Regions from separate parts of the Actinopolymorpha sp. NPDC004070 genome, predicted to be linked through region 3. Evidence: riboswitches for the same ligand, from Rfam matches in the RefSeq annotation. Region 3 holds a riboswitch; each other region holds the start of a gene.

Region 1 (10,404 bases), on a different contig from region 3:
GATCAGCGGCAACCTGCCCACCGACTTCGGCTTCCCGATCGACGTCCACGCGCACGAGCCGGAGACCGTCTACGTCGTCCCGATCACCAGCGACTCCCACCACTTCCCGCCCGAGGGGAAGCTGCGCGTCTACCGCAGCCGCACCGGCGGCAACGACTGGGAGCCGCTGACGAAGGGGCTCCCGCAGAGCCACTGCTACGTCAACGTGCTGCGCGACGCGATGGCGGTCGACTCGCTGGACTCCTGCGGTGTCTACTTCGGTACGACCGGCGGCCAGGTCTACGCCTCCGCCGACGCCGGCGACTCCTGGGCACCGATCGTGCGCGATCTGCCGGCGGTCCTGTCCGTCGAAGTCCAGACGCTGCCATGATCCGGGTCGTGCTCCCCGCGCACCTGCGCAGCCTGTCGGGGGCCGACCGCGAGGTGCGGCTGGAGGTGCCCGGCGAGCCGACCCAGGCGCTGGTGCTGGACGCTCTGGAGGCCCGCTATCCGATGCTGCGGGGCACGATCCGCGACCCGAAGACTCGCCGGCGGCGGGCGTTCGTCCGGTTCTTCGCGTGCCAGCAGGACCTCTCCCACGACGATCCCGACAAGCCGCTGCCCGGCGAGGTGGCCGATGGCACCGAGCCGTTCCTGGTGGTCGGCGCCATGGCGGGCGGCTGAGCGGCAGTTCAGCCGGCCGCCCGGCGGGCTGGTCCGTCGGTCAGGTCGTCACGGGGACGGCGCGTACCCACGTTCCGTCCTCGGTGAGGTAGGCGTCCACCCGCAGCGCCACCTCGGCCAGCGCCTGCTCGAACTGCTCGGTGGTCAGCGGCCGGGAGAGGAACGTCTGCGTCCACACCGCGTCGGGGAAGGCGTACTCGAAAAGCACCGAGTTCACGCCGGGGCCGACGGGTTCGGACGAGACGACCCGGGCGACCCCGTCGCCGATCGGGCGCTCCCGGGGGACCACGTCGTGCCAGTCCCGGCCTTCCCGCTGGATCAGCACGCATCCGCCCGGCGCGAGATGGTTCAGGCAGGTACGCAGCAACCCCCGGCGGACATCCTCTGATCCGGCATGCACCAGGAACGACGCCAGGAGCACGACGTCGAAGCGTTCACCGAGGTCCAGCGTCTCGATCGGACTGAGCACGGTGCGAGCACCTCGGACGCGTTCCAGCATCTCCGGGGACTCGTCCACCGCGGTCACCGTGAACCCACGCTCGAGGAGGGGGTGCGTCGTCCGCCCGACGCCGCAGCCGAGCTCGAGGATCGTGGCGTCGGCCGGCACCGACGCGGCGATCAGGTCGGGCGAGTCGTCCACGGGGATCCTGCTGTAGAGCTCGACCGCGCAGCCGTCCGGTGTGATCGCTCCCGGCCCGGTGCCGTGGTAGCCCTCTCGCCGTCGTACTTCCATTCCGGCCACTCCTCCCGCTCGGTTGCACTTCTCGTTCGGTCAACGACGCAACCGGGCAGGTAGCTCCCTGGTGGCCGCCCACCGCGCGGTCCGCCCGAACGAGGCGGGTGACCGCGGGAGAACGCGGTGCACATGGAGCTGGACAGCACGACAGGCGCTGACGCCAGCGGGGGGTTCCGGCATCAACGCCTGTCGTGGTTCGGGGGGCGCGGAGGGTGCGCGGCCTAGCCGGGCCGCACCGCTCCGGCGTAGGGCATGTACGCCATCTTGATGTACTCGACGGTCTTACCCGGGCGCGGCGCGTGGATGACCATGCCGTTGCCCGCGTAGATGCCCACGTGGTGACGGTCGCTGTAGAAGAGCACCAGGTCGCCGGGCCGCAGCTGCGACTTGGAGATCTTGGTGGAGATGGCGTACTGCGAACGCGAGGAGTGGGGCAGCGAGACGCCGGCCGCGCGCCACGCGCCCATGGTGAGGCCGGAGCAGTCCCAGCTGTTGGGGCCGGCCGCACCGAAGACGTACGGCTCACCGAGCTGGGCCCTGGCGAACGCCAGGGCGGTCGCGCCGCGGCCACTGCCGGAGGGAGCCGGAGCAGGCTTGGGGGCGGGCGCGGGGCCCGGGTTGGACGGGAGGTCGGACTTCGGGGTGGTGCGGCCACCGCCGGTGCTGCGGGTCGACCGGGACTGGGCCTGCTCCCGTGCGGCCTGCTCGCGGGCGGCCTTCTCACGTGCAGCCTTCTCGGCGGCCGCGATGCGCCGCTTCTGCTCGGCGGTGAGGCGTTCGAGCAGCGCCTTGGCCTCCGCGACGTTACGCAGTGCGGTCTTTCGGCGGGCGTCGGCCTGGCTCTTGGCCTCGCGGTAACTCGCGAGCTCCGCCGACCGGGCCGCGCGCTGCTCGGCGAGCCTCTTCTGGCCCTCCTGCAGCTGCCGGAGCATGTCGCCCTGCTGCGCGTCGACGACCTTGACAGTGCGCATCCGGGCGAGGTACTCGTTCGGGTCCTTCGAGACCGCGAGCTGGGCGGTCATGTCGACGTTGCCGGCGCGGTACTGAGCCGCGGCGAACTGACCGATGTCGCCACGCAGCGCGCTCACCCGCTGCTGCTGGCGAGTGACGTCGGCGTCGAGGCTACGGACCCGGCGGTTGATGGCCGTCATCTTGTCACCCAGCTCGTTGGCCTGCTCGGTGACCTTCTCGGCCTTCGCGTACAGCTCGTCGACCTGCTGTCGGACCTCGCCGATGCTGCGCGTCGACGGCTCGGCGTAGCTCGAACCAGGAAGCGCGACCAGCGCGGCCAGCGTCGCCGTGGTGGTGCCGACGACGAACAACGCGCGCCCTGATCGGGCCCTGCGGGTTGTCACAGGCGGATGCCTTTCTTCCTCAACGCCTACCGGGTGAGCTGACGGGTTCGGGCCGGGAAGTTGCCCTACGGCGGACCTGGCGGTCAAGGTGCGACCGTCACGCCTGCCGATTCACCCCAGAAAACATGTGGTTCCCCGGCTCCCCGCAGGACCGATCCACTCGGATCGACCCAACAGGGACTAAGCGAGACATCTGCGCCGACCGGGACGGCCGACTCAAACTGGACAGATATCTGATGGAGACCATAGTGACCAGTCCGTGATCAATCAACACCGGCACCCCCGAGAAGTTGTCCGGAGATTCGACATTCGCAAAGTTTGTTCCCGCGTCGTGGGATCACAGCGGCGAACAGCCAAGTCACAGGTCGTCGAGGACGCCCACCGACGCCCTCCCGACCCGTCGTCGCGCGTCGTACGGCGTGGGGGCCCGAGTAGTAAGAGGGCGCGGAACCTGCCCCAGCCGGCGCGGAAGCATCTCGGCGCGACCACGGGTGCCGGCCTGCAAGGGGCCGCAGCGCGCGCATGCCTGGCTGCGGCAGGACATCGGAACATCGCAGTGCGGCCACATACGGCGAATGATCACAGTCTGGATACGGATCCCGGACACAGCCCCGGAAGACCGCTACGCTGCAGCACCGAAAACCCCGGTGCGGATCGGTTAACCGCCCGCCCGGTGACCCCCTAGAAAAGATGAGGCAGTCACTGTGATCATCCTCGGCATCATCCTCACGATCCTGGGCTTCGCCCTGGGCATCTCGATCCTCTCGACTATCGGCATCATCCTGCTGGTCATCGGAGTGGTGCTCTTCATCCTCGGAGCTATCGGCCGGCCGGTCGGTGGCCGGAAGGTCTGGTTCTGACCCGAGCGGTCCTCTGAGCCAACCGGTCCATCCGCCGCATGACGGCGGGCGACCGGGTTCGGCCGTTGCGCTGGCAGCCTTCCTTCGGGAAGGCTGCCAGCGACGTGCTTTTCCGGCCACAGTGAAGGACTTCCGCCGATGGCGTTGCTGCGTTGCGACTTCTTCTCCGAGGCACTCGAGCTCAGCACCTCGATGACGGTGATCCTGCCGCAGGAGACGACCACCCAGATCGGGATGTCCGGGGCCGCACGCGAAGGCGGTGCCCCCGTCCTCTATCTCCTGCACGGTCTGAGCGACGACGACACCATCTGGCTGCGGCGTACGTCCATCGAACGCTACGTGTCCACCCTCGGCCTCGCGGTCGTCATGCCTGCTGTGCACCGCAGCTTCTACGCCGACGAACTGCACGGCAACCGCTACTGGACGTTCCTTTCGGAGGAGCTTCCCTCGCTCGTCGGCCGGTTCTTCCGGGTGTCCGACCGGCGGGAGGACACGTTCGTCGCCGGCCTGTCGATGGGTGGGTACGGCGCCGTCAAGTGGGCCTTGCGCCAGCCGGAACGCTTCGCGGCGGCGGCCAGCCTTTCCGGTGCGCTCGACGTGGCCGACCCCGGTCTGCGGGAAGGCCGTGGCGGGCTCATCGACCGGGTCTTCGGCGACGAGGTCCGCGGCACCGACAACGACCTGCTGTGGTTGCTGGAGCAGGCCGCGAAGTCCGGCCGGGAGCTGCCGGCGCTACACGTCTCCTGCGGCACCGAGGATCACCTGCTGGCCCACAACCAAGCGTTCGTCGACACCGCCCGGCGCCTGGACGTGCCCGTCACGGTGGAGTACGAGCCGGGCGAGCACGAGTGGGGCCTGTGGGACCGCAAGATCCAGGACGTGCTCCGCTGGCTGCCGCTGTCCTGACGGCAGGCTGAGCGACCCCGGGCGGACCTGCCGCCCGGGGCACCACTCCGGCTCTCTGACTGCCGGCTACCGCCGACGGCTACTTGTAGTGCTTGGTGTAGCTCTCCTCGATCAGGTCGGCCCTGGACTGCAGCTGCTTCTGCAGCCGGCCGAACACCGCATCCACCGACTCGGTGGAGGAGTACAGCTTCTGCAGGCCGACGTCCATCATGTAACCGGCGTTGGACACCAGCGGGCGAACGAGGTCCTGCGGCTTGGTCTTCGGCAGCTGCCGCAGGGCGGTGGAGAAGTTGTCGTCCTGCTTGGTCAGCGCCACCAGCTTGGGGTCCTTCTGGGCCGCCTTCACCACCGGCAGGTAACCGCTGGCCATCGTCCACTGCGCCGACTTCGCGGGCTGGGCGAGGAACCGCAGGAACTCGAACGCCGCCTGCTTACGCTCGGCCGGGGCGTCCCGCAGGATCCCGAACCCGCTGCCCCCGGTGGGACAACCGAAGGCACCCTCGTGCTCGGGCAGGAAACCGGTGCCGATCTCGAAGCCCCCGGCCTTGGCCAGCTCGGAGGTGTTCTTCAGGCTGCCCGTGCTGAGTACGGTGCACGCGGTGACGCCCTGGCCGAAGTCGATGTCCGGCGTCTGGGAGAGGTAGGCGGCACGGTCCTTGCGGATGAAGTCGACCATCCACCGGCCGGCTGCCAGCGCCGGCTCGTCGCCGATGCTGATGTCCAGGCCCTTGGAGAAATTGCCGCCCCAGACCCAGACGTTGTTCTGGAAGTACCAGCTGGCGTAGGTGCCGCCCATCGCGAACGCCTTGGGCGTACCGCCCTTGCCCTTCACCTTCATCATCGCCGGCGCCCACTCGCGGAACTCCTCCCAGCTGCGGGGCGCCCGCGCGGGAAGCCCAGCCCGGGAGAAGATCTGCTTGTTGTAGTAGAAGAGCGGCGTGCTCCGGGCGAACGGTATCCACCACGTTCTGCCTTGGACCGTGCCCTCCTCGATGAACTGGTCGATGTAGGTGTGCGGGCCCAGCCGGTCGTCGAAGTAGGAGTTCACCGGCTCCAGTGCGTCGGCCAGGTGCATCTTGCGCCAGGTGATCTCGGAGAAGACCGCCAGGTCGGGAATCTGTTTGGCGATGATCGCCGCCGCGACCTTCTGCATCGTCTGCTCGTAGCTGCCCTGGAACTGCGCCTCGACGAAGATGCCGTTCTGCGACTGGTTGAACTCGTCTATCAGCTTCTGCAGCGCTTCCTGCAGGATCCCGCCGAAGGAGTGCCAGGCGACGACGTGGGTACGCCCGCGATACTCGCGCGGCGTGGCGCCGATGACCTGGGTGTAGGCACTGCCCCCGCAGCCGGCGAGCGCGCCCATTCCCACTCCGCCGAGCGTGGCCAGGAAGCCGCGGCGGCTCCACCGCGACATGTCGTTCCCCGTCATGCTTCTCCTCATGCCGCCGTCAACCCTTCGTTGCGCCCTGGGTGAGCCCCGCGATGATCTGCCGCTGCGCGAAGAAGAACACCACCAGCGGCGGCAGGACGACGAACACCGTCGCCGCCATCACCGCACCCCAGTTGGTGAAACCCTCGACGTTCTTCAGCATCAGCAGTCCGACCGGCAGGGTCCGCATCGAGTCGGTGCTCGTGGCGACCAGCGGCCAGATGAAGTCGTTCCACTTCTCCACCAGCGCGATGACGACGACCGTCACGACCATCGGACGCGACATCGGCAGGATGATGCTCCACAGGATCCGCAGGTGGCCGGCGCCGTCGACCTTGGCCGCCTCGCTCACCTCTCCCGGCAGCGTCATCATGTGCTGGCGCAGCAGGAACATCGCGAACACGCTGCCCACTCCGGGGATGACCAGCCCGGCGTAGGTGTTGACCCAGCCGAGGTTGGCGATCGTGAGGTAGTTGGGCAGGAGTACGACCGCGCCGGGCACCATCATCGCGCCCAGGAAGATCAGGAACACGAGGTTCTTGGCCGGGAAGCGCAGGTAGGCGAACGCGTACGACGACAACACCGCGACGCAGATCTGAATCAGCGCACCGGCCAGGGTGACCACGATCGAGTTGACGTAGAACCGGCCGAACGGCGCCGACGCCCAGGCGGCGGGGTAGTTGTCCCACACCCAGTGCAGCGGGAACCACTGGAATTGGAAGATCTCTCCCGACGGGGTGACCGAGGCGCTGAGCAGCCAGTAGATCGGGATGACGGCCACCAGCCCGACCACCACCAGCAGGACGTACAGGCCGCCGCGGCCGAGAGGGTTGCGCCGAGTGCCCCGGCTGGTCGTGTTGTTGCTCGTCTCGCGTCGGCTTCCGACCACGGCGCTCATCGGTAGTGCACCCTTCGTTCCATGAACCGCGCCTGTGCACCGGTGATGGCCAACAGGATCACGAACATCACGATCGCCCCGGCGCCCGCGTGCCCGGCGTCGAGCGCCTGGAAGGCCTGCTGGTAGACGTACCAGGACAGGGTTGTCGTCGCGTCACCCGGACCGCCGCCGGTCATGATCGCGATGATGTCGAACGCCTGGAAGGTGCCGATGACGCTGGTGATGGCGATGAAGAACGTCACCGGCGACAGCAGCGGCAGGGTGAGCCGGCGGAACAACGTCCACGCACCCGCCCCGTCGATGCGGGCCGCTTCGTACAGGTCGGTGGGCAGGCCCTGGAGTCCGGCGAGGTAGACGACCGCGACGAAGCCGAGGTTCTTCCACAGATACACGATGATCAGGCCGGGCAGCGCCCACGCGGAGTCGGTCATCCAGGCCGGCGAGGCGACCCCGAGCGGGGTGAGCAGCGCCTTCAGCAGGCCGTAGCTGGGGTCGAAGATGAACAGCCAGATCGTGCCGATCGCCGCGCCGCTCAGGATGTGTGGCGCGAACGACATCGTGCGGACGAAGTTTCGCCCGCCCAGCGCCTGGTTGAGCAGCAGCGCGATCGCGAGGCCCGCGACCATGCTCACCACCACGACCACACCGGAGAACAGCACCGTCCGCACGAGCACGGAGTAGAAGTCGGGGTCGGTGAACATGTCGGCGTAGTTGGCCAGGCCGACGAACGGCTTGGTCGGGGACAGCAGGTCCCAGCTCGTCAGGCTGAGATAGCCGTTGTAGACCACGGGCCAGTACGCGAAGACCCCCAGCAGGACGACGTTCGGCGCCACGAACGCGAGGAACAGGAGGTACTCGCGGCGCCGCACCCGGGTCCGCGGGTCACCACCGCGTGGTCGCGGCCGTGCGCGGCTCGGCGCAGTCGCCGCGGACGTTTGGTCGGTAGTGGTCAAACGAATCGTCCTTCCCCGTCAAGACGCCGGCACCGCACACGGCGCCTTTCGGACGAACGATCCGAGACTCCAGCAGACACAGGGATCCGCGGCGGCGGCGATGGTGGCAGGCGGTAGGTTATGGGCTGCGGAGCGCTCATGCAAGCGTTTCACGTGCAACGCGCCCTTGTCGGTGCTTACTGCCAGGATGGCCCGCATGCTCGACCATCTCTCGATCCAGTGCGCGGACGTGCCGGCCGGCGCCGCTTTCTACGACGCGGCGTTCGTCCGCGAGCCCGACGGCAACAACGTCGAGGCGGTCTGCCACGCGCCGGAGTGACCGAGGGCCAGGTGCCAAGCCGACCTTGCCGGTCGACGCTTTCGCGGCGCACCTTGACCTTGTCGTTGGCGGCAGGGCCGGATCCTCGACCGCATGAACCACAACGACAACAAGTCAACGCACCCAGGTGACCGGGTGGTCGTGCTGACGGGGGCGGGTACGGGCATCGGCCGGGCGACCGCCCGGGAGTTCGCGGCGATGGGAGCGCACGTCGTCGCGGTCGGGCGTCGGCCGAGGCGCTGCGGACGACCGCCGCCGACAGTCCACGCATCCGGCCTCTCGTCGCCGACATCACCGCCGACGAGGCCCCGGACCGGATCGTGCACGAAGCCGTCGCGTCCTACGGCCGGCTCGACGTGCTGGTCAACAACGCCGACGATCGTCGGAAGTGGCTCACTCGGCTCCTTCACACCCACGTCGATCGGTCCGCAACTGGCGACCAACCTGGTGGCACCGATCCTGCTCACCCAGGCCGCCCTGCCGGCGCTGGAGACCGCCGGTGGTGTCGTCGTGAACGTCAGCACGTCGATCGGTCGACGAGCCTGGCCCGGCAACTCCGTCCACGCGGCGACCAAGACCGCCCTGGAGTTGCTCACCCGCAGCTGGGCGGTCGAGCTCGCACCGCGCGGCGTGCGGGTGGTCGTGCTCGACGAACGCATCGCCGCCCAGACCCGGGCCCGCGACCGGCTGGCGGCGGCGCTGCGCAGGGTCCGCTGACCGACGGCGGCGTTCCGGCCCGCTCACCTCCCGGTCGTCGCGGCCGACGTGGAATGGTGGACGCATGACGCACACCGACCCACGTACGACCAAGCCGTTGAAGTTCGCCGCCGTCGGCCTCGACCACGGTCACATCCTCGGTCTCGTGCACGGCCTGATCGAGGCGGGTGCGGAGTGCGCCGGCCTATGGAGTGAGACCGACACCCCGCACACGGCGGCGCTGGCCGAGCGGGCTCCGCAGATCCCCCGCGTGGCCGAGGCGGACGAGCTCCTCACCGACCCTGACATCGCGCTGATCGTCACCGCCGCCGTCCCCGTCCGCCGGGCCGGGATCGCGGTCGCGGCGATGCGCAACGGCAAGGACGTGGTGGCGGACAAACCGGGCGCCATCACCCTGGACCAGCTCGCCGAGGTGAAGACGGCGGTGGCCGAGACCGGACGCTTCTGGTCGGTGGCGTTCTCCGAGCGCACCGCGTCCAGGGCGACCGTGCACGCCCGCCGGCTGATCGAGGAGGGCGCGATCGGGCAGGTCGTCCAGACCATGGGGACGGGCCCCCACCACCTGCGCCCGCACACCCGCCCGTCGTGGACCTTCGACCCGGGGCTGGCCGGCGGCATCCTCGCCGACATCGCGTCCCACCAGGTCGACCAGTTCCTCTACCTCACCGGCTCGACCACCGCCGAGGTGGTGTCGTCGACGGTCGGCAACTTCGCCCACCCGGAGTACCCCGAGTTCGAGGACTTCGGTGAGGTCGTACTGCGCAGCCCGAACGCCCACGGCTACGCCCGGGTCGACTGGTACACCCCCGACGGGCTTGGCGTCTGGGGCGACGGCCGGCTCACCGTGCTCGGCACGGAGGGCTACATCGAGGTACGCAAGAACATCGACCTGCTCGGCCGGCCGGGTGGCGACCACCTGTTCCTGGTCAACGGCAAGGACACGCAGTACCTCGACAGCGGCGACGTCGAGCTGCCGTACTTCCCGGCCATCCTCGACGACGTCGTGCGACGCGGCGACACCGCGATCCCCCAGGACCTGGTGTTCACCGCGACCGAGCTGGCGCTCACCGCCCAGGCCAACGCCACGCGCGTGGGCGGCCTGCGCTGACGACGTCCGCTCGCCGCGCGGCCGGGCGTACGCCGGATTGATCGGTCTGAGTGCTCAAACTCAGCGAATTCTGCTGTTGGACTACTGGCTGCCCGCCTCGGAGGATGGAGAGCATGGAATTCACTCACCTCGGTCGTACCGGCCTCAAGGTCAGCCGACTCTGCCTGGGCACGATGAACTTCGGTCCGCACACGACAGAGGCTGACTCGCACGCGATCATGGACGCCGCGCACGACAAGGGCGTCAACTTCTTCGACACCGCCAACGTCTACGGCGGCGCGGAGAACAAGGGCAGCACCGAGACGATCGTCGGCAACTGGTTCGCCCAGGGCGGTGGCCGCCGCGAGCGCACCGTGCTGGCCACCAAGGTCTACGGCGACATGGGCGACTGGCCGAACGAGGGCCGGCTGTCCGCGCTGAACCTCCGCCGCGCGCTCGACGCCAGCCTCAAGCGGCTGCA
Region 2 (10,404 bases), 230 kb from region 3:
TCCGGCGCGGAGGTTTCCGCAGCCGATCTCGAGCATCCGGTGGCCGGGCTTCAGACCGTGCTCGACGAGGTAGTCGAACTGCATCCGGCCCAGGGCCAGCCAGCGTGCGTGCGACTTGCTGCCCACCGCGGCCTCGGCGCTGCGGGACGCGTCGGACTTCATCACCGCCCGGTAGTAGTCCACGTGGTCGCGGTTGCGAAGACGCAGCACCGTGTCCCGGGCGAGCCGCCGGGCGTAAGGCGGTACTTTCGCCGGGTTTCGCAGGGCGTATCGCAGCTGGTAGAGGAGGTTCTCGCGGTCCTTCGTCGTCACGCTGGCGAAGTTAACCACGCTTCGGTCGGGCGTTCGGCGCCACCTCGCCGTGTGCGCCTGCCCGGGCGTCCGGCTCAGCGTCTCATCCAGCGTCTGTCGCCCTCCGGGCGTCACGCTGCGCTCTCATTCGGACCAGGCCACGGTCGCGGCCGCGCGCCGGGCCCACTGCCGCGCTCCTTCGCCGCCGGGTTCCCATCGGGTGCTGAACGCCCTTGACCACCACCGCACCGTCGCCGACGGTGCGGTTGGTGTAACCGTGTGGCAGACGTCGCATGCCGGGCATTCTCCACCGACGTGTTCCGGCCGGGGGCCGCGGCGGGAGTTGCGCCCGAGCGAGCCGGTGCGCCGATACGCTCGCAGCCGTGAGCAACGGAGCAGCGGCGCCGCAGGACCCGCCCGACGACCTCGGCCGGCCGCTGCCCGAACCGGTGCGCCAGCGCGTCGTCGGGATGGCCTCGGACACCCTCGGCGAGCTGGCCGCCGACGAGGTGCCGTCCGCGCTGCGGCCGTTCGCCCGGTTCGCTCCGGGCCGGCGCGCCCGGCTGGCGGCCATCCCCATCGCGGCCGCCGTCGACGCCGACGCGGACTTCCGTGCCCGCGTGGCCGACCGCATCCGGAACCTCGTGCCCGATCTCGCCGCGGCGGTCGCCGAGGGGCGCCGGCCGTCCGCGGTCGATCCGATGGACGTCGCCGCCACGGCGTACGTCCTGCGGCCACTGGGCTGGGAGGTCGTCGTCGGCGAGGTGCTCGACCAGCTCGAACGCGAGACCGCCACGCTGGCCGGTGAGCGCGAGTCGGAGTCGCTCACCCGGTTGCGGGAGCAGGTGGCCGAGGCGCGCGCCGGAGTACGCCAGGAACGCGATCGCCGCCGGCACGAGCTCGCCGCGCTGAAGGAGGAGAACGCCACCCTGCGGCGGACGCTGCGCCAGGCCCGGGAGCGGGCACGGGCGGCGGAGGAGGAGGCGGCCCGGCAGGCGGAGCTGGCCGCCCGGGCCAGGGAGGAGGCGGCGGCCGACACCGCCCGTGCGGACGCCGAGCTGCGCCGGCTGCGAACGCGCATCGCGGACGCGGAAGCCGCCATCGAGGTGAACCGCCGCTCCGCGAGGGAGGGCCGGGACCTGGCGAGCGTCCGGTTGCGGCTGCTGCTGGACACGCTGGTGGACGCCGCCCAGGGGCTGCGGCGCGAGCTCGCACTGCCGCCCACCCAGTCACGGCCGGCCGACTCGGTGCCGGCGAGGGAAGCTGCCGTCGGTGGGCTGCCGTCCGGTCCGGAGGGCGTCATACCGCTGGAGACGCTGCTCACCGTGCCGCAGGTCCACCTGGTCGTGGACGGCTACAACGTGACCAAGACGGCCTGGCCGACCCTTCCGCTGGAGACTCAGCGCACCCGCCTGGTGACCGCGCTGGGCGGCGTGGCCGCTCGGACCGGCGCCGAGGTGACCTGCGTCTTCGACGGGGCGAAGCTCGCCGTGCCGCCGCCGCTGAACACACCGAGAGGTGTGCGTGTCCGGTTCAGCCCGGCCGGGATCAGCGCCGACGACGTGATCCGCCAGCTGGTCGCGGCCGAGCCCGAGGGCCGTCCGGTGGTGGTCGTCTCCAGCGACCGTGAGATCGCGGACGGGGTACGCCGCTCCGGCGCCCGGCCGATCGCCTCCGACGCGCTGGTGCGTCTGCTGGCGCGCTGACCGCGGCATCGTTTCGAGGCTCACCCCGGGCCGATCCGAGCTGTCCCGCGCGAACCGTCCCCACTCTGGTCCGAGGGCACTGTCGGTGGTCATGTCTAACGTTTTCGGCAACGGCGATGCCGGACGCGAGACAGGCGCCACCAGGTGCCGGGCGAACGGCCGCCGAGGAGACGGACGGAGGGCAGCATGCGGATCCAGTGCGATCGCTGCGCGGTGCGGGAGCGTCACTGTGAGGACTGCGTGGTCGCGGTCGTTCTCGGTGCGCCACCCGCGTCGATCGAGCCGGTGGGCGTCGAGCCCGTCGGGCCCGCGCCGGCGCAGGTGGAGCCGGTCGCGGTCGACGCGGCGTGGCTGGAGGCGTCGGGAGTGACCCCGCCGGAGTTCGGCGAAGTGGGGTTCGAGCTCGACGACGCGGACCGGAAGGCATTGCGGGTGCTGGCCGAATCCGGCCTCTGGTCACCCGACCACCCGCCGTGGCTCGCGGAGCCGGAGACGCCGCACCGGAACGGCATGTCGGCCGCCCGGTGACCGGTCCGGGACACCACCGGGAGCGGGGAGTGTGGAAGTCGCCACGATCGGCGACGGCCGCGTGTCGGCGTGACCCGGGACAGCGGCACCTGTTTCGGTGATATGTGCGCGCACGACGTCGGTCGGATTTGAAAAGTCTCGGGCGCGGTCACTACAGTGCCGCCCGAAGTGTCCGTTCTGCGTAAGTCGGCTACCCAGCCGGCGCGGGCACCCGCTTAGTCTCCACCGGCCACCCGGAGGAGAGCCGGGGACCCAGGTTTCCGGGGTGAATCGGCGGCCCTGGCGGTCCACGTTGACCGGCGGGCCACCGTAGGGCGACTTCCCGGCCCGAACCCGTCAGCTGACCCGGTAGGCGTCCGAGGAGAAGGGGCTCACCGCCCGATGTCCAATCGCCGCACCTGCCCACCCGGGCGCGCGCTGCTCGCCGTCGGCACCGCCGCCGTCGCGCTCGTCGCCGCGGTTCCCGGGGCCAGTTACGCCGAGCCCCGCCGCGACATCGGCCAGGTTCGCAAGCAGGTCGACGACCTGTACGCGCAGGCGGAGAAGGCCGCCGAGCAGGCCAACGAGCTGAACGACCAGACCAGGGACATCGGCCGCCGCCTCGGCAAGCTCGACGTCGACGTGGCCCGGCGGCAGAAGGGCCTGGACGCACTGCGTGGCCAGATCGGCCAGTACGCCGCCGCAGAATACCGCGCGGGTGCCGTCGACAGCACGGTGCAGCTTCTGGTCGCGAAGGACCCCAAGGAGTACATCGCGCAGATGAGCACCGCGGAGGCGTTCGCGGGCCAGCAGGGTGACCTCCTCCGCCAGCTCCAGTCCGAGCAGAAGCGTCTGTCCGAGCAGAAGGCGGCCAGGCAGGCGGAGCTGAACCGCCTCCGCGACGCCCGTGACGCCGCGAAGGCCCGGAAGAAGCAGGCCGACGCCAACGCCGCCAAGGCCAAGTCCGTGCTCAGCCGCCTCACCGCCGCCGAACGGCGCCGGGTGCAGGCCCGCGAGCAGGCGGCGGTCCGGTCCTCGCGAGGGCAGGAGCGCATCCCGCTTCCGTCCGGCAGCGGCCGGGGTGCCACCGCCCTGGCGTTCGCCCGTGCCCAGTTGGGTGAGCCCTACGTCTTCGGCGCCTCCGGTCCGAGCACCTGGGATTGCTCCGGTCTGACGATGATGGCCTGGCGGCAGGCGGGGGTGTCCCTTCCGCACTCCTCCAGGTCGCAGTACGCCATGTCGGCCAAGGTGTCCCGTTCGCAGTTGCGGCCCGGTGACCTCGTGCTCTTCTACTCCGACAGGCACCACATCGGCCTGTACGCCGGAAACGGCATGGTTCTGCACGCGCCCCGCCCGGGCAAGAGCGTCGAGTACATCCAGATGCGATACATGCCGTACGCCGGAGCGGTGCGACCCGGATAGGGTCCCGCGGAATCCTCGTACGGCACAAAGCTGTCCACTCGCCGCCTCTCCTCTTTCAGCGGGAGAGGCGGCGAGCTCTTTCCGTACGATGCGGGTGTGATCGGCGACTCTGCGCAGCGGGTTCGCCGTCGGGTCGCTCCACGCCGACGGTTCGTTGCACGGACCCTCTCCGCCTTGGTCGCCGGCTTCCTGCTGGTGTCCGGGGTGTTCGCGTCCACCGTGGCGGTGGTGACCGGAGCGGCCGTTCCGTCCGCGGTCGGCTCACTGGACGCCCGCGGCCCCACGCGTGAATGGGCCGCCGCCCCGACGGTCCGGCCCACGCCGGCCGCCAGGAGCGCACAGCTCACCGCTCAGCGTGTCGCGGTCGCGCAGGAAGTTCTCGGCCGGCAGGCCGCCGCGATCAGCCGGGACGACCGGCGTGCCTACCTCGCCACGGTCGACCCGCGGGCCCGTTCGTTCGCCGCGACAGCCGCCCGTACCTTCGACAACCTGCAGCGGATGCGGGTGCGCCAGGTGCGGTTCGGCACCCCGGTCGTCCACTCGCACGCGTTCGCTCCGGCCCGGCGGGCCGCGCTCGGGCCGTCCGCCTGGGTCGCCTCGGCCGAACTCTCCTTCCGGCTCGCGGGCGGCGACACCCAGCCGTGGAGGACCACACTGCGGATGGCGTTCGTGGACCGCGACGGAGTGAGCTACGTCGCCGGTGACCGGGAAGGGCCGGATGCCGGTTCCTCGCTGCCGCTGTGGCTGACCGAACGGATCGACGTCGTGCACGGCGAGCACAGCATGGTGGCCGGAGCCGCCCCTCGGGACGAGCTTCGACGCTTCGCCCACACCGCCGACCTCTCGGTCCAGCGGGTGTCGGGGGTGTGGGGGAGAAGCTGGGACCGGTACGTCGTCGTTCTGGTCCCGCCCAGCCAGCAGCAGATGGAACGCCTGATCGGGGTCGGTTCACACACCCAGACCGCGGTGGCGGCGGTGACGACCTCGGTCGGGCGACCCGATCCGGCTCTCGCCTCGCACATCGTGGTCAACCCGCACACGTTCGGCCGGATCGGCAGTCTCGGCCGGCTCGTCGTCCTCACCCACGAGGCGACCCACGTCGCGGCCCACGCCACCGTGAGCGGCGTGCCGGTGTGGCTGTCAGAGGGTTTCGCCGACTACGTCGGCTTCCACCGGTCCGGGTTGCCGTCCGCGGTGATCGCGCACGAGTTCCTGCGCGACGTGAACCGACGCGGCCCGCCGGGAGGGTTGCCGGGCGGTGCGGAGTTCGACCCACGAGCCAAGGCGCTGGACGAGGCGTACGAGGCGGCGTGGACGGCCTGCCGCTACATCGTGCACCGCTGGGACCAGGCCACGCTCCTGCGCTTCTACGTCGCGATGGACGGTGCCCGGACGAAGGCCGACCAGGAGCGCGTCTATCGGCGCGTGCTCGGCACGTCCTCCGACCGGTTCGTGCAGGGATGGCGTGCCTACGTACGAGACCACAGCGACGACGACTGAAGCACGGCCGACGACGACCGGCCGGCCAGGCTGACGTGGCTGGCCTGGCCGGCCTGGCTGACGTGGCCGGCCAGAGGTCGGCTGCCTCCGGCCGGCAACTGGCTGCCAAGGACTGGTTGACAACCACCCAACTACCTGAACCGACGACGGCGGGCTGACGACGGGGTGAGGATTATGGCGAGACCGCGGGCCGGGGGAACCTAGCCGGCCGGGCTCGGAGCGTGCGTTGGGGGGAACGTGCGTCGACGGGGGAACGTGCGCCTGCGAGAGTCCGCGCCTCGGCCGGATTCCTCAGGCCCACAAGAGATCGTGCACGGCCGGGTGGCCGTGCGTCACCGGACGAGCCGTCATCGGCCGGAGTACCAACCCGAAGCCGCGGGGTGCCGGCCGGGATGTCAACCGGGCTGTGGGTCAGCGTGTCAACCGGGAATTGACAGAGGCGCGGCGATACTCGCATTGGCGGCACTGCTGACCGGGCTCGTCGTGCTGATCCTTCTCACCACTCCGTGGAGTCCGTGGGCTCGCACGAGTGTGCTGCTGCCGACGTCGACCGCGCCGCTGACCGAGGACTTCGACCGGACCGAGATCGCCAGCAGCGTGGCGTTCCAGCAGTTGGTGCGCGCTCCCGCGTACCTCACCGGCCTGGCCGGGCTGGTGGTCTCGGCGTGGCTCGGCCTGACCAGGACCGGCGCTCGGATCGCCGGCCGCCTGCTGCCCCGCGTACGAAGGTGGTGGCTTCGGGTCGTGCTGGGGACCTTCGCGGTGACGCTGGCGGTACGGATCCTGGTGCTGCCGTTCGACCTGTGGCTGGAGTTCGTCCGCAGGGACAGCGGGGTGTCCACGCAGAGCTTCGCCGGTTGGGCGGGGGACACCGCGATCGCCTTCGCGGTGACGTTCGCGGTCACCGCCGCGCTGCTGGTCGGCATGCTGGCCCTGGTCCGGAGGTTCCCGCGCTGGTGGTGGGCGCTGGGGTCGGCGATCGGCGCCGGGATGGTGGTGGCCGGATCGTTCGCGTATCCCGTCCTGGTCGAGCCCCTCTACAACCACTTCACCCCGATGCCGGCCGGGCAGCTGCGCACGGACCTGCTCGACCTGGCCGCCCGCGACCACGTACCCGTCAAGGACGTCCTCGTCGCCGACGAGTCCCGGCGCACCACCCGGCTGAACGCCTACGTGTCGGGGTTCGGCTCCACTCGCCGGATCGTCGTCTACGACACCCTGCTGGCCGACGCCACGCCGGACCAGGTGCGGCTGATCGTCGCGCACGAACTCGGCCACGCCAAGCACAACGACGTGCTGCGCGGGACCGTGGTGGGCGCGGTCGGGGTGGCGGCCGGGATGGTCGCGCTCGCGCTGTTGCTGGACTCGGCCAGGTTGCGCCGGCGGGCAGGTGTCGGGTCGGCCGCCGACCCGCGGGTGGTGGCGCTCGTCATCGCCCTCAGCGCGATCGGCATGCAGGCCAGCCTGCCGCTGCAGAACGCGATCTCCAGGCGGATCGAGGCCAGCGCGGACGTGCACGCCCTCGACCTCACCAGGGACCCGCAGGGGTACGCCGAGGTGCAGCGCTGGCTCGCGGTGTCCAACCGCAGCGACCTGACCCCCGCGCCGGTGCTGTACGTCTTCTACGCCACGCACCCCACCGCACCGGAGCGGATCGCGCTGATCCGGTCCTGGTCGCGGCGTCAGGGCCTGCCGGCCGTCCCGGCGATGGCCACGACGGAGTGACCGCGCGATGACATCCGACGCCGACGGGCGCCGAACCGAGCGAGTACCGGCCGCCGCCCCGGTGCCGGATAGGGTCGGTCGTCGTGGCCCGCACTCTGGTGGTGACGAACGACTTCCCGACCCGGCAGGGAGGCATCGAGGCGTTCGTGCTCGCCCTGTGCCAGCGGATGCCGCCGGCGGAGGTGGTGGTCTACACCGCGTCGATGGCCGGTGGCCGTGAGTACGACGCCACCCTGCCGTTCCCGGTGATCCGCGACCGCACGTCGACGCTGCTGCCCACGCCGGGACTGGCCCGGCGTACCACCCGGGTGCTGCGCTCGGAAGGCTGCGACCGGGTGCTGTTCGGCGCCGCCGCGCCGCTCGGCCTGCTCGCGCCCACGCTGCGCCGGGCCGGAGCCAAGCGGATCGTGGGGCTGACCCACGGCCACGAGACGTGGTGGGCACGCGTGCCGGGCCCGCGCGGGTTGTTCCGCCGGATCGGGCGTTCCACGGACTCGCTCACCTACCTGGGGGAGTACACCCGCGCGGTGCTGGCCCGTGGGCTCGCTCCGGAGGACGCGGCCCGGATGACCCGCCTCACTCCCGGCGTGGACACGGAGACGTTCCGGCCGGGCACCGGCGGGGAGGTGGTCCGCAAGCAGCTCGGCCTTCCCTCCGACCGGCCGGTCGTGGTGTGCGTGGCGCGGTTGACCGAACGCAAGGGCCAGGACACGCTGATCACCGCCTGGCCGCACGTGCTGCGGGAGGTGCCGGGGGCGACCCTGCTCGTCGTCGGCGACGGTCCCTACCGCGCCGACCTGGAGCGGCTGGCCGACGAGACCGGCGTTCGCGAGAACGTCGTGTTCGCGGGCGCGGTGCCGTGGACCGACATCCCGCCGTACTTCGACGCCGGTGACGTCTTCGCGATGCCGTGCCGCACCCGCCTGGCCGGCCTTGAGCCGGAGGGACTCGGGATCGTGTTCCTGGAGGCGCAGGCCAGTGGGCTGCCGGTCGTGGTCGGCGACTCCGGCGGCGCGCCGGACGCCGTACGGCACGGGGAGACCGGCTACGTCGTGGACCCGTACAACCCGGTGGCGGTGGCGTCGAAGGTCGTCACGCTGCTCCGGGATCCGGCCGCCGCGCGGGCGATGGGTGAGCGCGGCCGCGCGTGGGTCCGGGAGAGCTGGACCTGGGACGCGTCGGTGGCACGACTGCGGGGGCTGCTGGGATACCCCGGCGAGGATGCCTGATGCCCCAGGTGGACCTCGCCGACGACACCTTCGTCGTGGCCGAACCGGACCGGCTGGCGCGGCGGCTGACCGCGCCGGAGTTCTGGTCCGCCTGCTGGCCGGCGGTCCGGCTCGAGCCGTACCACGACCGAGGCGTGGAGGGCATGCGGTGGTACGTCCGGGGCGAGTTCACCGGCACCGCGGAGCTCTGGCTGGAGCCGTACCGGGACGGCACAGTGGTGCACGTGTTCCTGCGAGCCGATCCGGCGGCCGGACCGGTGGCCGGCCGTCGGCTGGGACGAGTGCGGCGGGACTTCGCCGTGGCGGTGAAGGCGGCGATGTTCGCGGTCAAGGACGAGGTGGAGGCGGACCGGACGGTGGGCGTCGGCCGGCAGCCGCTGCCCGGACCGTCGGCCGGCTCCGGGCCGGCCACCGAACCGGCGCCGGCCGCTGAACCGCGGGCTGCCACCGAACTCGAGCAGGCCGACATCTCCGAACCCCGGGCGGACACGGATATCGAGCCCGCCGCCGATTTCGAGCCGGCCGCCGGATCCGAGCCCGCGTCGACGACAGAGCAGGGCCGGTCAGGCAAGCTCTCGGGCGACGACCCGCAGGTCGTCGACCAGCCCGGCGTACATGTCGTCTCGGTCGCGGGAGCGCAGGACCGCCGACGGGTGGATCGTCGCGACGACGGCCGGCCCGGCAGCGCTCGCTGAGGAGCCGTCCGCGGAACCCTCGCCCGCGGCGGTGCCCGCGAGGTCTTCGGGCGGCGGCAGCACCTGACCGCGTTGCCGGCTCACCCGGAAGTCCGGGCCGAACACCGCCTTCGCGGCCGTCGCGCCGAGGCAGACCAGCACCAGCGGGCGTACGGCGGCGAGCTCGGCGACCAGCCACGGCCGGCAGGCGACGATCTCGGTGCGCCCCGGCGTCTTGTGCAACCTCCGCTTGCCCCGCTCGGCGGGGGTGAACTTGAAGTGCTTCACCGCGTTCGTGACGTACGCGTGCCGCCGGTCGATGTCCGCGTCGGCGAGCGCGCGTTCGAGCACGCCGCCCGCGGGACCGACGAACGGCTCACCGCGCCGGTCCTCGACGTCACCCGGCTGCTCGCCGACCAGCATCACCCTGGCATGCGGGTCGCCCGCGCCGAACACCGTCTGGGTGGCGTCCCGGTAGAGGTCACAGCCCCGGCAGGTCCTCGCGGCGGCGCGCAGCTTGGTCACGTCGGTGGAGTCGGGAACGTGGTCGGCGGCGGTGTGGGTGGTACGCCGGGCCATCCAGACGGACTACCCGTCCCGGTGCCGGTCAAGCGTGCCGATCCACCACGGCCCCGTCCACCAGTCAGTCCATGGGCCGTGCATCACCCGGTCCACCGTCCTTCCACTGGTCCGCTCACCAGGCCGAACGCCTGCGGGCCCGGCCGATGCGGGACAGCGTGGCCGAGCGGGCCGGGCTCTGTCGGCGTCCCCGGTTAGGGTCTGTCCTGCGGATCATGGCCGGCGAAACTGGAGGACCGATGCCCGCATCCCAGGCAGCCACGACAGCTCGGATGGTCGCGGCGGCGACGGCGTTCCTGTCCGCGTTGACACCGGACCAGCGGACGGCGGCCACCGCTCCGTTCGACACCGACGACCACCGGGTCTGGACCTACCTGCCCGGCCCGCGGCCCGGGCTCGCCCTGGCGGACATGTCCGAGGAGCAGCGGGGCCTCGCGGCCGCACTGCTGGCGACGGGGCTGAGCGACGAGGGCAGCGGCCGGGCGCGGGCGATCATGACGCTGGACGGCATTCTGCGCGGCCTCGAACGCGAGGCCGGTTCGGACATGTGGAAGCAGCGCGACGCCGGGTACTTCTGGGTCCGCGTCCTCGGCGACCCGGCCGGCTCCCAGCCGTGGGCGTGGCGGGTCAACGGCCACCACCTGGCCGTCCACTTCGCCGTGGTCGGTGACGAGGTGGCCTCGACTCCGCAGTTCTTCGGTGCCAACCCGGCCAAGGTGCTGTCCGGTCCACACGCCGGGCTCCGCACCCTTCCGGAGTCGGAGGACCTCG
Region 3 (10,404 bases):
CGAGCTGTTCGCGGGCGCCGGTGGACAGCGACGACACCGGGAGCCGGATCCCGTCGACGGTGCGGGCCTCCACCTCCAGGTCGGCGCCCAGGCTCACCGTGAACGACGGCCCGTGCACGACCCGGCCGAGCGCCTCGATGCGGTCGCGCAGCGGCGCGGCGTACCGGAGGCGGGCCTCCGCACGGTGGCGTTCGAGCGTCTCCCGCAACCGGGCGGCCGCGAGGGCCCGGCGTTCGAGGGTGGCGTGGTGCTCCTCGGCGTGGGCGAGCTCGGCCCGGGCGCGGTCGGCCGCGGTAGCCAGTCCCTGCGCGCCGGCGCGTTCCAGCGCGCCCTCCACCCGGCTGAGTTCGTCCTGCAGGTGTTCGACCTGCTCGGCCAGCTGTGCGCGCAGCGTCGTCGCCTCCGCCAGCCGCTCACCGAGCTGAGCGAATCCGCTGCGCGAAACCGCGTCCTCGGCCCCGGCGAGATCGGCGGCGATCGCGGCCGCCTCCTGCGCGGCCTTGTCCACCGCGGCGGCAAGGAGTTCGTCGCCCTGCTGGGCGCGGTCCCGATCCAACGTGGCGTGTACGTCGGCGCGGCGTTCGGCGGCCTGCTCGGCGCGCACGCGCGCCTCGGTCGCCTCCTCCCGCGCGGTCTCGAACGCCGTACGAACGCCCGCCTCGGCAGACTCGGCCCGGGCCAGCGCCTTCGCGGCGGCGACGTCCTCGGCCTGCGCGCGGGCGAGCGCCTCGCGGGTCGCCTCCTGCGTGGTGGGCAGGGGCACCTCCACTGGCAAGGGCTCCTTGACAGACGTCGTCTCCTCGGCAGGCAAGGCCTCCTTGACAGCCGACGAAGCCTTTGCAGACAGGGACTTCTTGACAGACGACGACTTCTTGGCAGGAGCCGGCTCCGGGTCGAAGAGCGTGGCCGCGGTGTCCTCCGCGCGATCGTCGAGGTCGTCGTCGACCGGGTCCTCGGTCTCGTCGGTGTCGTCGGTGTCGTCGGTGTCGTCGAGGTCGTCGCCGACCCTGGCCAGCAGCTGGGCGTGGGCGGCGGTCAGGTCGGCGAGTGTGCGTCCCTCCAGCCGGCGGGTGAGGACCTCGCGAGCGACGGTCAGGGCTCGCTCGGCCTCCGCCCTGGCCCTGGCGGCCTGCCGGACCGCGGCGATGTCAGCCCGCCCCAGCTCCGCGAGCAGCCGCCGCTCGGCGTCCTCGGCACTCGCGGTGGCGGCGGCGAGCTCGGCCGCGCCCGTACCCGGTCGTACCGTCACCTCGACCACGTCCGGCACCACGACGGTGGTGTCCCGGTCGACCGTCACCTCCCGGTCATCCTCGTCGAGGGGTACGCCGGACAGCTCCACACCGGCGTCACCGAGGCGGCTGACCACCATCGTCGGCGCCCCGGCGGCCAGCGCGGCCCGGGCGGCGAGCACGTCCAGGTGCGCGGCCTCGACGGCTTCCAGTGCGGCCTCGTCGACGTTCGAGCGTTCGAGCGCGGCAGCGGCGCGGCGTTCCTGCTCGTGGGCCTCTTCCACCGCGGCGAGGCGTTCGCGTAGGTCGGCGAGGTCGGCACGGTCACGCAGCCGGGACAGGTGGGCGTCGAGCCGGCGGACCTCCGCCCGCCGCGCGGCCTGGTCGTCCCTGGCCACGCGCAGGGCGGCGGTGGCGCGTTCCCACTCCTGCTCCGCGGCCCGCAGAGCCGCGGAGGTGCGCAGCCTCGCGTCCTCGGCGTCGGTCGCCGCGCGGTCGCGCTCCTTCACCTCCTGGACCAGCGCGGCCCGGCGCTCGGCCTCCGCCCGCGCGGACTCGACCTGCGCGGCGGCGAACTCCGCGTCGCGGCGCAGCCGGTCGACCTGACCGACCAGTTCGTCCGCCGCCTGCCTGCGGTCGGTGAGCTCCGCGACCCGGGTCTCCTGCTCGCGCAACCTGGCACTCATCGTGGCGCGGTCGCGGGTCAGGCGTTCGGCGCGGCCGACGTCCTGCTCGACCTCGGCCAGTTGCGCCTGTGCTTCCTCCACCCGCGCGCGTTCCTGGTCGCGCCGGGCGATCGCCTCGGCGTAGTCGCCGCTGGGCCGGCCGGTCCGGGTGAAGTAGCGCTGGTACTCGCGTTCGACGGCCGCCACTAGCGGCACCGACGCACCGTGGTCGATCTCACCGCCGGCGGACTCGTCCAGCGCGGTGAGGACCGCCGCCACCGATCCGGCGGCCGGAACGGCGAGTGCGTGTTCCTGTCCGACGACCAGCGCCGCCCACAGGCTCTGGTCCACGTGCGCGCCGAACAACCTCGCGGCCTCGTCGTGCGCCTCGCGTCCGGTCCAGGTGTGCCCACCTGGGTCGACCCGGAGCTCGGTGAGCCGCTGGCGGAACCACCGCTTCCGGTAGTGCACCCGCTGCCCGCCGAGAGTCAGCTCCGCGACGACCTCACTGGGTACGTCGCGTCCGGCCGGCTGCACCGCGCGCAGCTTCGCGGCCTTTGAGTCGTCCGGCAGCTCGAACAGCAGGCTGAGCGCCTCCAGGATGCTGGACTTTCCGGTCTCGTTGTCGCCGAGCACGACGGTGACGCCAGCCTCGTCGAAGTCCAGGTCGCGCGCGGCCACTCCGCGGAAGTCGCGCAACGTCAGCCGGTGCAGCCTCACGCCGCGCCCCTCATGCCGCTCCCCCGGCCAGCCGGTGCAGCAGCGCGAGCGCGTCGGCGGCCTCGGCGGCGTCGTCGCTGCCGCTGGCGACGGTGTGGCGCAACTCCTCCAGCGCGGCCCGGGCCGGGCCGGTCACCGGGAGGTCGTCCAGCATCTGGTCGTCGGGCAGAACGCCGACGTCCCAGTGCCGGCGCCACCGCTGGATCGCGGCGTACACCTCGGTCTGCGCGTCCAGCAGCACCTCCAGGCGCGTCAGCCCGGCGACGGACAGCGCGCCGCGCACGCCGAGCCGGACGACTGTGCGCGCCTTGTCGGGCTGCTCGCCGAGCCAGCGGTCCAGCGCGTCCAGTGAGGTGTCGCCGTCCACCTCCACCACGCGGGAGAGCAGCCGCCAGGTGCCCACGCGTTCGGGGGTGACGGTGCAGGTCGGCCCGCCGGGCCCCGTGGCCAGCTCCACCAGCAGCACGTCGCCGGGATGCTCCTCCTCGGGCCGGGTGGGCTCGGGCGTACCGGCGTACCAGATCCGGCCCGACTCACCGACGGACGTACGCGAGTGCCGGTCGCCCAGCGCGGCGTAGTGGATCCGGCCGGCGGCGATCGCCTCCTCCAGCGCCTGCCGGCGCACCAGGGCGGGCTCACCGACGTCGGGGGCGAGGCTGTCGACCTGCCCGTGGCCGACGAGCACGCGCATCACGCCCGCCGCGGGCGGGTCGGCGTCGAGCACCTCGGCCACCGGGTCGTGCAGCGGCCGGCGGGTGCGCCACGGCGCACCGACCACCTCGACACCCGGCGCGGGCGTACGGGGGACGGAGTCGCGCAGCACCTCGACGTGGGACGGCAGGTGCGCGGCGAGCATCGGGCTCGCCCACACCGAACCCGGCTCCAGCGAGTCGTGGTTGCCCGGGAGCAGATAGACCGGGCAGGCGATGGCCCGCAGTGCCTCACACGCCCGCAGGACGACCTTCCGGTCGACCTGGTTGGCGTCGAACACGTCGCCCGCCACCACGACGAACGCCGCGGAGGTGCGGGCGGCCACCGCGCCGATACGTTCGATCGCGTCGACACGGGCCTGGCCGTAACGCGCCTGCGCCTCCGGACCGAGGAACCGGCGCATCATCCCGAGCTGCCAGTCGCCGGAGTGCAGGAACCTGATGGTGGTGTCGGGCATCGTGCCAGAACGCTAGCGAGACCCGCGCCCGAACACCCGTTCGCCACGCGGAGACCACGAAAGCCGTAGCCACGAGGAGGATTTCCGTCGGCGCGACAAGGATTTTCCGGCGATGTCACGGCCTCGCACGGGCGGCGTCGCAGGTTCTTCCGCCGCCCGGTCTTCGTGCCCGCGGACCGCGCGGCGATACCATCGTCTCGCGGCCGTCACTGCGTCGACCGCAACGCTGTCACCAGCAACTTCGCCGTGTTCGCAGCGATCGCGCCGTTCTCGCGAACGTCTTCTCCGGCTCTTCTCGGGCTCGTCCCGAGCTCGGCACAGTCCACGCCGCGCACACTTCATCGTGGTAAACCAAGCGTGGTCGCGACTTGGGTGAATCTTTTGGATCAGGTTGGCAACGAAACGATCACGCCGTACAGTCATTGCCGGTCGCGCCTAACGGGGGCGGCTACGACCCGCTTCGCCTAGCTCCGCCCGGCGGTTGTCGTCAGACCCGGTACTTCCATCGGGCGGAGACGGAGGAACCACATACGGACCCGGCAACGGGTCCTGGGGTGAAGCCGCCTCGTGCGGCCGGGCACTTTCTCCCGCCCGAATCCGACAGCTAACTCCGCAGGCGACGGGAGGGAACAGACTCATGGCCTATCAGGGCAAGCACCGCGGCGCCAGTCGTACGAACACCGTCGCCAAGCGCGTCACGAAGACCGCCGCCGTCACCGGCATCGCCGCCGCCGTTCCCATGGTCGGAATGGCTGCCGCCGCCACTCCGGCGAACGCCGCCAGCACCAACACGTGGGAGCGCCTCGCCGCGTGCGAGAGCAGCGGCAACTGGCACATCAACACCGGCAACGGCTTCTACGGCGGCCTGCAGTTCACTCGTTCGACCTGGACCGGCTTCGGCGGCGGCAAGTACGCCTCCCGCGCCGACTACGCCACCAAGTCGCAGCAGATCGCCATCGCCGAGAAGGTACTGAAGGTGCAGGGCTGGGGCGCCTGGCCGGCATGCTCGGCGAAGCTGGGCCTCGGCTCCTCCGACAAGGGCGGCACGCCGAACACCCGGGCCCAGTCCCAGGAGCGCAAGCAGCACAGCTCGCGCTCCTCGCGTGGTACCTCCCGGCCGAAGATCGTGACCCGGCACACGCACACCCGGCACACGCACTCCCGGCACGCGGTCTCCGGTGCCAACTACGTGGTCCGTTCGGGTGACACCCTGTCCACCATCGCGCAGGCGCAGGGCGTCGACGGCGGCTGGCGTGCACTGTGGAAGCTCAACCGGAAGCTGGTCGGGAGCAACCCCAACCTGATCTTCCCGAACGAGAAGCTCCGCCTCGGCTGAGCCCTCGCACCCGTTCCATCCGGATCAGCGCCCCGCCCGCGGCATGCGGTCGGGGCGCTCGTCCGTCTCGTCAGGTGTTCAGGTCATCCGACCTGTCCTCGCCCGGTAGGTTGCCCGGTATGTCGTACGCCATGTCGTCCGAGCAGGCCGGTCGTGCCGCTCCCTGAGCCCCCGCCGCGTCGCGCGGGCGACGGCGCACGCCAAGATGTCCCGATGAACGACGCGCCCAGACCACCGCGTCCGGTGGGTGACACGTCGCCGACCGCCGACGACCTCCTCCCCCGGGTGGCCCTGGGCGACAAGGACGCCTTCGGTGCGCTCTACGAGCTGCTGGCATCCCAGGTGTTCGGTGTCGTGTGCCGCGTGCTGCGCAACCCCTCGCACGCGGAGGAGGTGAGCCAGGAGGTGTTCGTCGAGATCTGGCGTACGGCGTCCCGGTTCGACCCCTCCCGCGGCTCGGTCCGCACCTGGGCGACCACGCTGGCCCACCGCCGGGCCGTCGACCGCGTGCGTTCCGAACAGGCCGCCACCGACCGCGAACGCCGGGCCGCGGCCGGCGACAACTCACGCGCGTACGACCAGGTGGTCGAGGAGGTGACGGCGAGCCTGGAGCAGGAGCAGGTCCGCCGCTGCCTGGGCTCCCTCACCGACCTGCAGCGCCAGGCGGTGACCCTCGCCTACTACGTGGGGTACAACTACCGCGAGGTCGCCGAAGTGCTCGGCGCCAACCTGGCCACGGTCAAGACCCGCATGCGCGACGGGCTGGCCCGGCTTCGCGACTGCATCGGCAACCTCGAGCTGGGGGCCCCGCGATGACGACGACTCCCGGTCTCCCCGACGTACCCGACCTGCACTCCCTGGCCGCGCCTTACGTGCTCGACGCGCTGCCCGAACCCGAGCTGGCCGAGTTCGAGGCCCACCTGGCCACCTGTTCGACCTGTCAGGAGGAGGTACGCGAACTGGCCGCCGTCGCGGCCAACCTCGCCGCCGCGACCGCCACCGAACCGCCGGAGCAGCTGCGCGCCAGGGTCCTGGCCGCGATCCTGACCACCGGCCAGGAGGCGGCTCCCGGCTCCGGCAACGGCCGTCCCACCGACCGTCCCTCCGCTCAGACCACCGGCCCGGACGATTCGGGGAACACCGGCAGCCCGGCGGCCACCGGGCGACACGAGCCGGCCACCCACGGACACCGCGGCCGGCAACCTCGCCGGCGGGGACTGCTCGCCCTGGCCGCCGCGCTTGTCATCCTTGCCGGAATCGGGGTCGGCGCGGGGGTCGTGCAGTACCAACAGGCCCAGCAGCGGGCCGCCCAGGCCGTCGAGGAACGCCAGCGAATCGAGACCGTCCTGGCCGCCCCCGACTCCCGAACCGTCCGCGGCGACGTCCGCGGCGGAGGGAAGGTCACCGTCGTGGTCTCCCAGCGGCTCGGCCGGGCCGTCGTCCTCCTCGACGGGCTGTCCCCGCCGCCCCGGGGGCGCACGTACCAGCTGTGGTTCATCGCCGGGAAGAACGCCCGGTCCGCCGGTGTCGTCGACGTCACCGGATCCGGACGCGTCAGCGAGGTTCTGTCCGGTGTCGGCGGCGCCAACGCGTTCGGCATCTCGGTGGAGCCGCGGGGCGGGTCGACGGCACCGACCACCACGCCGGTCGCGGCCGTCCCGCTCGCCTGACGCCTGTCGGTGGCCCCGGATACGCTCAGGCTAAGGTTCGGCGGGGCTATCTCGGGAGGGGCCGATCCGTTGAGCACGCAGGCGACAGAGGTTTCGCACGTCCAGGTTCCGTACACCCTCACCCGGCTGGGCGTGGTGATGACACCGGAGCCGGACAACGAGCTGGAAAGTGAGGGCGTCCTCAATCCCGCCAGCGGGCACACCCCCGACGGCCGGCTGTACCTCCTGCCGCGCATGGTCGCGGCCGGCAACGTGTCCCGGGTGGGACTCGCGGAGGTCAACTGCGTCGACGGCGTGCCGGTGAGCGTGGATCGGCGCGGCGTGGTGCTGGCTCCCGACGAGGGCTGGGAGCGCGGGCTCAACAACGCCGGCGTGGAGGACCCCCGGGTCACCTGGGTGCCCGACCTCGGCGTGCACGTGATGACCTACGTCGCCTACGGCCCGATCGGCCCCAAGCTGGCCATCGCCGTCTCCGACGACCTGAGCAGCTGGCGACGCCTCGGCCCGGTGCACTTCGAGTACCAACCCGATCTGGACACCGACCTCAACCTGTTCCCCAACAAGGACGCGGTGTTCTTTCCCGAGCCGGTTCCCGGGCCCGACGGCGAGCCCTGCTACGCCATGCTGCACCGCCCGATGTGGGACCTCGGCTGGTTCCGTCCCGGCGAGGGCGTCCACCTGCCCGCCGGTGTGGACGACGACCGCCCGAGCATCTGGGTGTCGTACGTCCCGGTGGCCGCGGTCGAGCAGGACATCCGCGCGCTCACCCATCTGCACGACCACCGCCAGGTGGCCCAGCCGGAGTTTCCCTACGAGGACCTGAAGATCGGCGCCGGACCGCCGCCGATGCGGGTCGAGGAGGGCTGGCTGGTGATCCACCACGGTGTCACCGGCCACATCCCGCCCGGCTGGGACCCGAGTACCCAGCGGGTAACCTACGGCGCCGGTGCGATGCTGCTGGACGCCCTGGACGTCAGCCGGGTGCTGGCCCGCACGCCGGAGCCGCTGCTCACGCCGGAGACCGACGACGAACGCACCGGCACCGTCGCCAACGTCGTCTTCCCCACGGCGGTGGAGACGATCGCCGGCCGCACCTACGTCTTCTACGGCATGGCCGACGCCCGGATCGGGGTCGCCCGGCTGGACCGCACCGACCGTACGACCTAGACACGGGTCGGCGCGTTCCGGTGCGGCCCGGCGCTTTCCCGCGCTACAACCCGCCCGGAACGCGCCCTGGAAATCGACGGCCGCCTGTCGGCGGCATGCCCTAGGCTCGGGCGCGTGCCGCAGAAGATCGATCAGGACTTCCTCAGCCTTCCGCTCCGCACGCTCGCCGACGCCGCCCTCGCCCGCGCCCGCGAGCTGGGCGCCGAGCACGCCGACTTCCGGCTCGAGCGGATCCGCACTCAGAACCTCTCGCTGCGCGACGCCCAACTGCAGGGCAGCACCGACGGCGAGGACACCGGGTTCGCGGTCCGCGTCGTCCACGAGGGGACGTGGGGTTTCGCCGCGAGCGTCGTCCTCACCCCCGAGGAGGCGGCGCGGGTGGCCGAGCGCGCCGTCGAGGTGGCGCGGGTCGCCGCCGGGATGAACGCCGAGCGCATCGAGCTCGCCCCGGAGCCGGTGCACGGCGACGTCACCTGGGTCTCGGCCTACGACGTCGACCCGTTCGCCGTCGCCACCGCCGACAAGGTGGAGCGGCTGGGCGACTGGAGCCGGCGGCTCCTCGCCGGCACCGGGGTCGCCCACGTCGGCGCGACCCTGCGGCAGGTGAAGGAGCAGAAGTTCTACGCCGACAGCCACGGCACGGTGACCACCCAGCAGCGGGTCCGGCTCAACCCCGACGTCGAGGCCTACGGCACCGATCCCGGTTCGGGCCGCTTCGACTCGATGCGGGTGCTCGCCCCGCCGGTCGGCCGTGGGTACGAATACCTCACCGACCCGGCCTGGGACGCCCGCCTGGCCGAGCTGCCCGACCTGCTCACCGAGAAGCTGAAGGCGCCCTCGGTCGAGTCCGGCAGTTACGACCTGGTGATCGACCCGTCCAACCTCTGGCTGACGATCCACGAGTCGATCGGGCACGCCACCGAGCTCGACCGGGCGCTCGGCTACGAGGCCAACTACGCCGGCACCTCGTTCGCGACCCCCGACAAGCTCAACACGCTGCGCTACGGCTCCGAGCACATGCACATCACCGGTGACCGCACCGTGGAGCACGGCCTGGCCACCGTGGGGTACGACGACGAGGGCGTGGCCGGCCAGTCCTGGGACATCGTGAAGGACGGCATCCTGGTCGGCTACCAGCTCGACCGGCGAATCGCCCGCTCCTTCGGCTACGACCGCTCCAACGGCTGCGCGTTCGCCGACTCCCCGTCCCACATCCCCGTGCAGCGGATGGCCAACGTGTCGCTGCAACCGGCCGCGGACGGCCCCTCGACCGAGGAGTTGATCGCCGGAGTCGAGCGCGGCATCTACGTCGTCGGCGACCGTTCGTGGTCCATCGACATGCAGCGCTACAACTTCCAGTTCACCGGACAGCGGTTCTACCGCATCGAACACGGCCGGCTCGCCGGACAGGTGCGCGACGTCGCCTACCAGGCCACCACCACAGACTTCTGGGGATCGATGGAGGCGGTCGGCGGCCCGCAGACCTGGGTGCTCGGCGGGGCGTTCAACTGTGGCAAGGCCCAGCCCGGCCAGGTCGCCCCGGTCAGCCACGGCTGCCCCTCGGCGTTGTTCCGCGGTGTCCGCATCCTCAACACCACCCAGGAGTCAGGACGGTGAGCAGTCCCTTGAGCAGCGACCTCACTCTGCAGGAGACGGTCGAGCGCGCGCTGGCCCGGTCCAAGGCCGACGGCTGTGTCGTCATCGCCACCGAGTCCTCCAGTGCCAACCTGCGCTGGGCCAACAACACCCTGACCACCAACGGCGTCATGCTCACCCGGTCCCTCACGGTGATCGCGTCGGTCGAGGGCGCCGAGGGCACCGCCTCCGGTGTGGTCACCCGCAGCGTGACCACCGGCGACGACATCGACGCGGTGGTGCGGTCGGCGGAGGACGCGGCCCGCGACAGCGTGCCGGCAGAGGACGCGCGGCCGCTGGTCGAGGGCGACGCGGCGCCCGACTGGGACGAGCCGCCGGCGGAGACCTCGATCCGGGTCTTCGACACGTTCGCGCCCGCTCTGGGCGAGGCGTTCGGCCGGGCGCGCGCCGACGGCACCCACCACTACGGCTTCGTCGAACACGACGTGACCACGACCTATCTCGGCTCGTCCTCCGGCCTGCGGTTGCGGCACGTCCAGCCGACCGGCTACGTCACAATGACCGGCAAGTCCGACGACCTGCGGCGGTCGGCGTGGGTGGGTCAAGCCACCCCGGACTTCCGCGACGTCGACGCGACCGCGCTGAGCGCCGAGCTCGACCGGCGGCTGCGATGGTCGCAGCGCCGGATCGACCTGCCCGCCGGCCGGTACGAAACCCTTCTCCCGCCGACCGCGGTCGCCGACCTGATGATCTACGCGTACTGGACGATGTCCGGCCGCGACGCCCACGACGGCCAGACGGTGTACTCCAAGCCGGGTGGTGGCACCCGCGTCGGCGAGCAGCTCTCCCCCGT

The links. A riboswitch is a leader RNA that binds a small molecule or an ion and turns the genes downstream of it on or off. The one in region 3 is predicted to bind cyclic di-AMP.
Region 1: linked by a shared signal. The riboswitch ahead of ABZV93_RS21250 (NlpC/P60 family protein) and the one ahead of ABZV93_RS09005 (transglycosylase family protein) in region 3 are both predicted to bind cyclic di-AMP.
Region 2: linked by a shared signal. The riboswitch ahead of ABZV93_RS10005 (NlpC/P60 family protein) and the one ahead of ABZV93_RS09005 (transglycosylase family protein) in region 3 are both predicted to bind cyclic di-AMP.

Annotation. Positions count from the first base shown of each region.
Region 1 covers NZ_JBEXMJ010000011.1:248,935-259,338, forward strand. Annotated here, with positions in the region: gene ABZV93_RS21235 (exo-alpha-sialidase) at 1-370, shown strand, start outside; gene ABZV93_RS21240 (hypothetical protein) at 379-663, shown strand; gene ABZV93_RS21245 (methyltransferase) at 704-1,396, opposite strand; gene ABZV93_RS21250 (NlpC/P60 family protein) at 1,621-2,754, opposite strand; cyclic di-AMP (ydaO/yuaA leader) riboswitch at 2,764-2,951, opposite strand; gene ABZV93_RS21255 (hypothetical protein) at 3,459-3,614, shown strand; gene ABZV93_RS21260 (alpha/beta hydrolase family protein) at 3,753-4,520, shown strand; gene ABZV93_RS21265 (ABC transporter substrate-binding protein) at 4,600-5,949, opposite strand; gene ABZV93_RS21270 (carbohydrate ABC transporter permease) at 5,969-6,847, opposite strand; gene ABZV93_RS21275 (sugar ABC transporter permease) at 6,844-7,716, opposite strand; gene ABZV93_RS21280 (hypothetical protein) at 7,997-8,119, shown strand; gene ABZV93_RS21285 (SDR family NAD(P)-dependent oxidoreductase) at 8,213-8,836, shown strand; gene ABZV93_RS21290 (Gfo/Idh/MocA family oxidoreductase) at 8,901-9,944, shown strand; gene ABZV93_RS21295 (aldo/keto reductase) at 10,058-10,404, shown strand, end outside.
Region 2 covers NZ_JBEXMJ010000004.1:251,521-261,924, reverse strand. Annotated here, with positions in the region: gene ABZV93_RS10020 (class I SAM-dependent methyltransferase) at 1-312, opposite strand, end outside; gene ABZV93_RS10015 (NYN domain-containing protein) at 675-1,997, shown strand; gene ABZV93_RS10010 (hypothetical protein) at 2,184-2,525, shown strand; cyclic di-AMP (ydaO/yuaA leader) riboswitch at 2,728-2,896, shown strand; gene ABZV93_RS10005 (NlpC/P60 family protein) at 2,907-3,926, shown strand; gene ABZV93_RS10000 (hypothetical protein) at 4,101-5,426, shown strand; gene ABZV93_RS09995 (M48 family metallopeptidase) at 5,883-7,151, shown strand; gene ABZV93_RS09990 (glycosyltransferase family 4 protein) at 7,235-8,380, shown strand; gene ABZV93_RS09985 (UdgX family uracil-DNA binding protein) at 8,944-9,633, opposite strand; gene ABZV93_RS09980 (DUF3500 domain-containing protein) at 9,873-10,404, shown strand, end outside.
Region 3 covers NZ_JBEXMJ010000004.1:22,050-32,453, forward strand. Annotated here, with positions in the region: gene ABZV93_RS08995 (AAA family ATPase) at 1-2,614, opposite strand, end outside; gene ABZV93_RS09000 (DNA repair exonuclease) at 2,625-3,782, opposite strand; cyclic di-AMP (ydaO/yuaA leader) riboswitch at 4,258-4,415, shown strand; gene ABZV93_RS09005 (transglycosylase family protein) at 4,420-5,118, shown strand; gene sigK (ECF RNA polymerase sigma factor SigK) at 5,332-5,934, shown strand; gene ABZV93_RS09015 (anti-sigma factor) at 5,931-6,788, shown strand; gene ABZV93_RS09020 (glycosidase) at 6,858-7,955, shown strand; gene ABZV93_RS09025 (TldD/PmbA family protein) at 8,070-9,572, shown strand; gene ABZV93_RS09030 (metallopeptidase TldD-related protein) at 9,569-10,404, shown strand, end outside.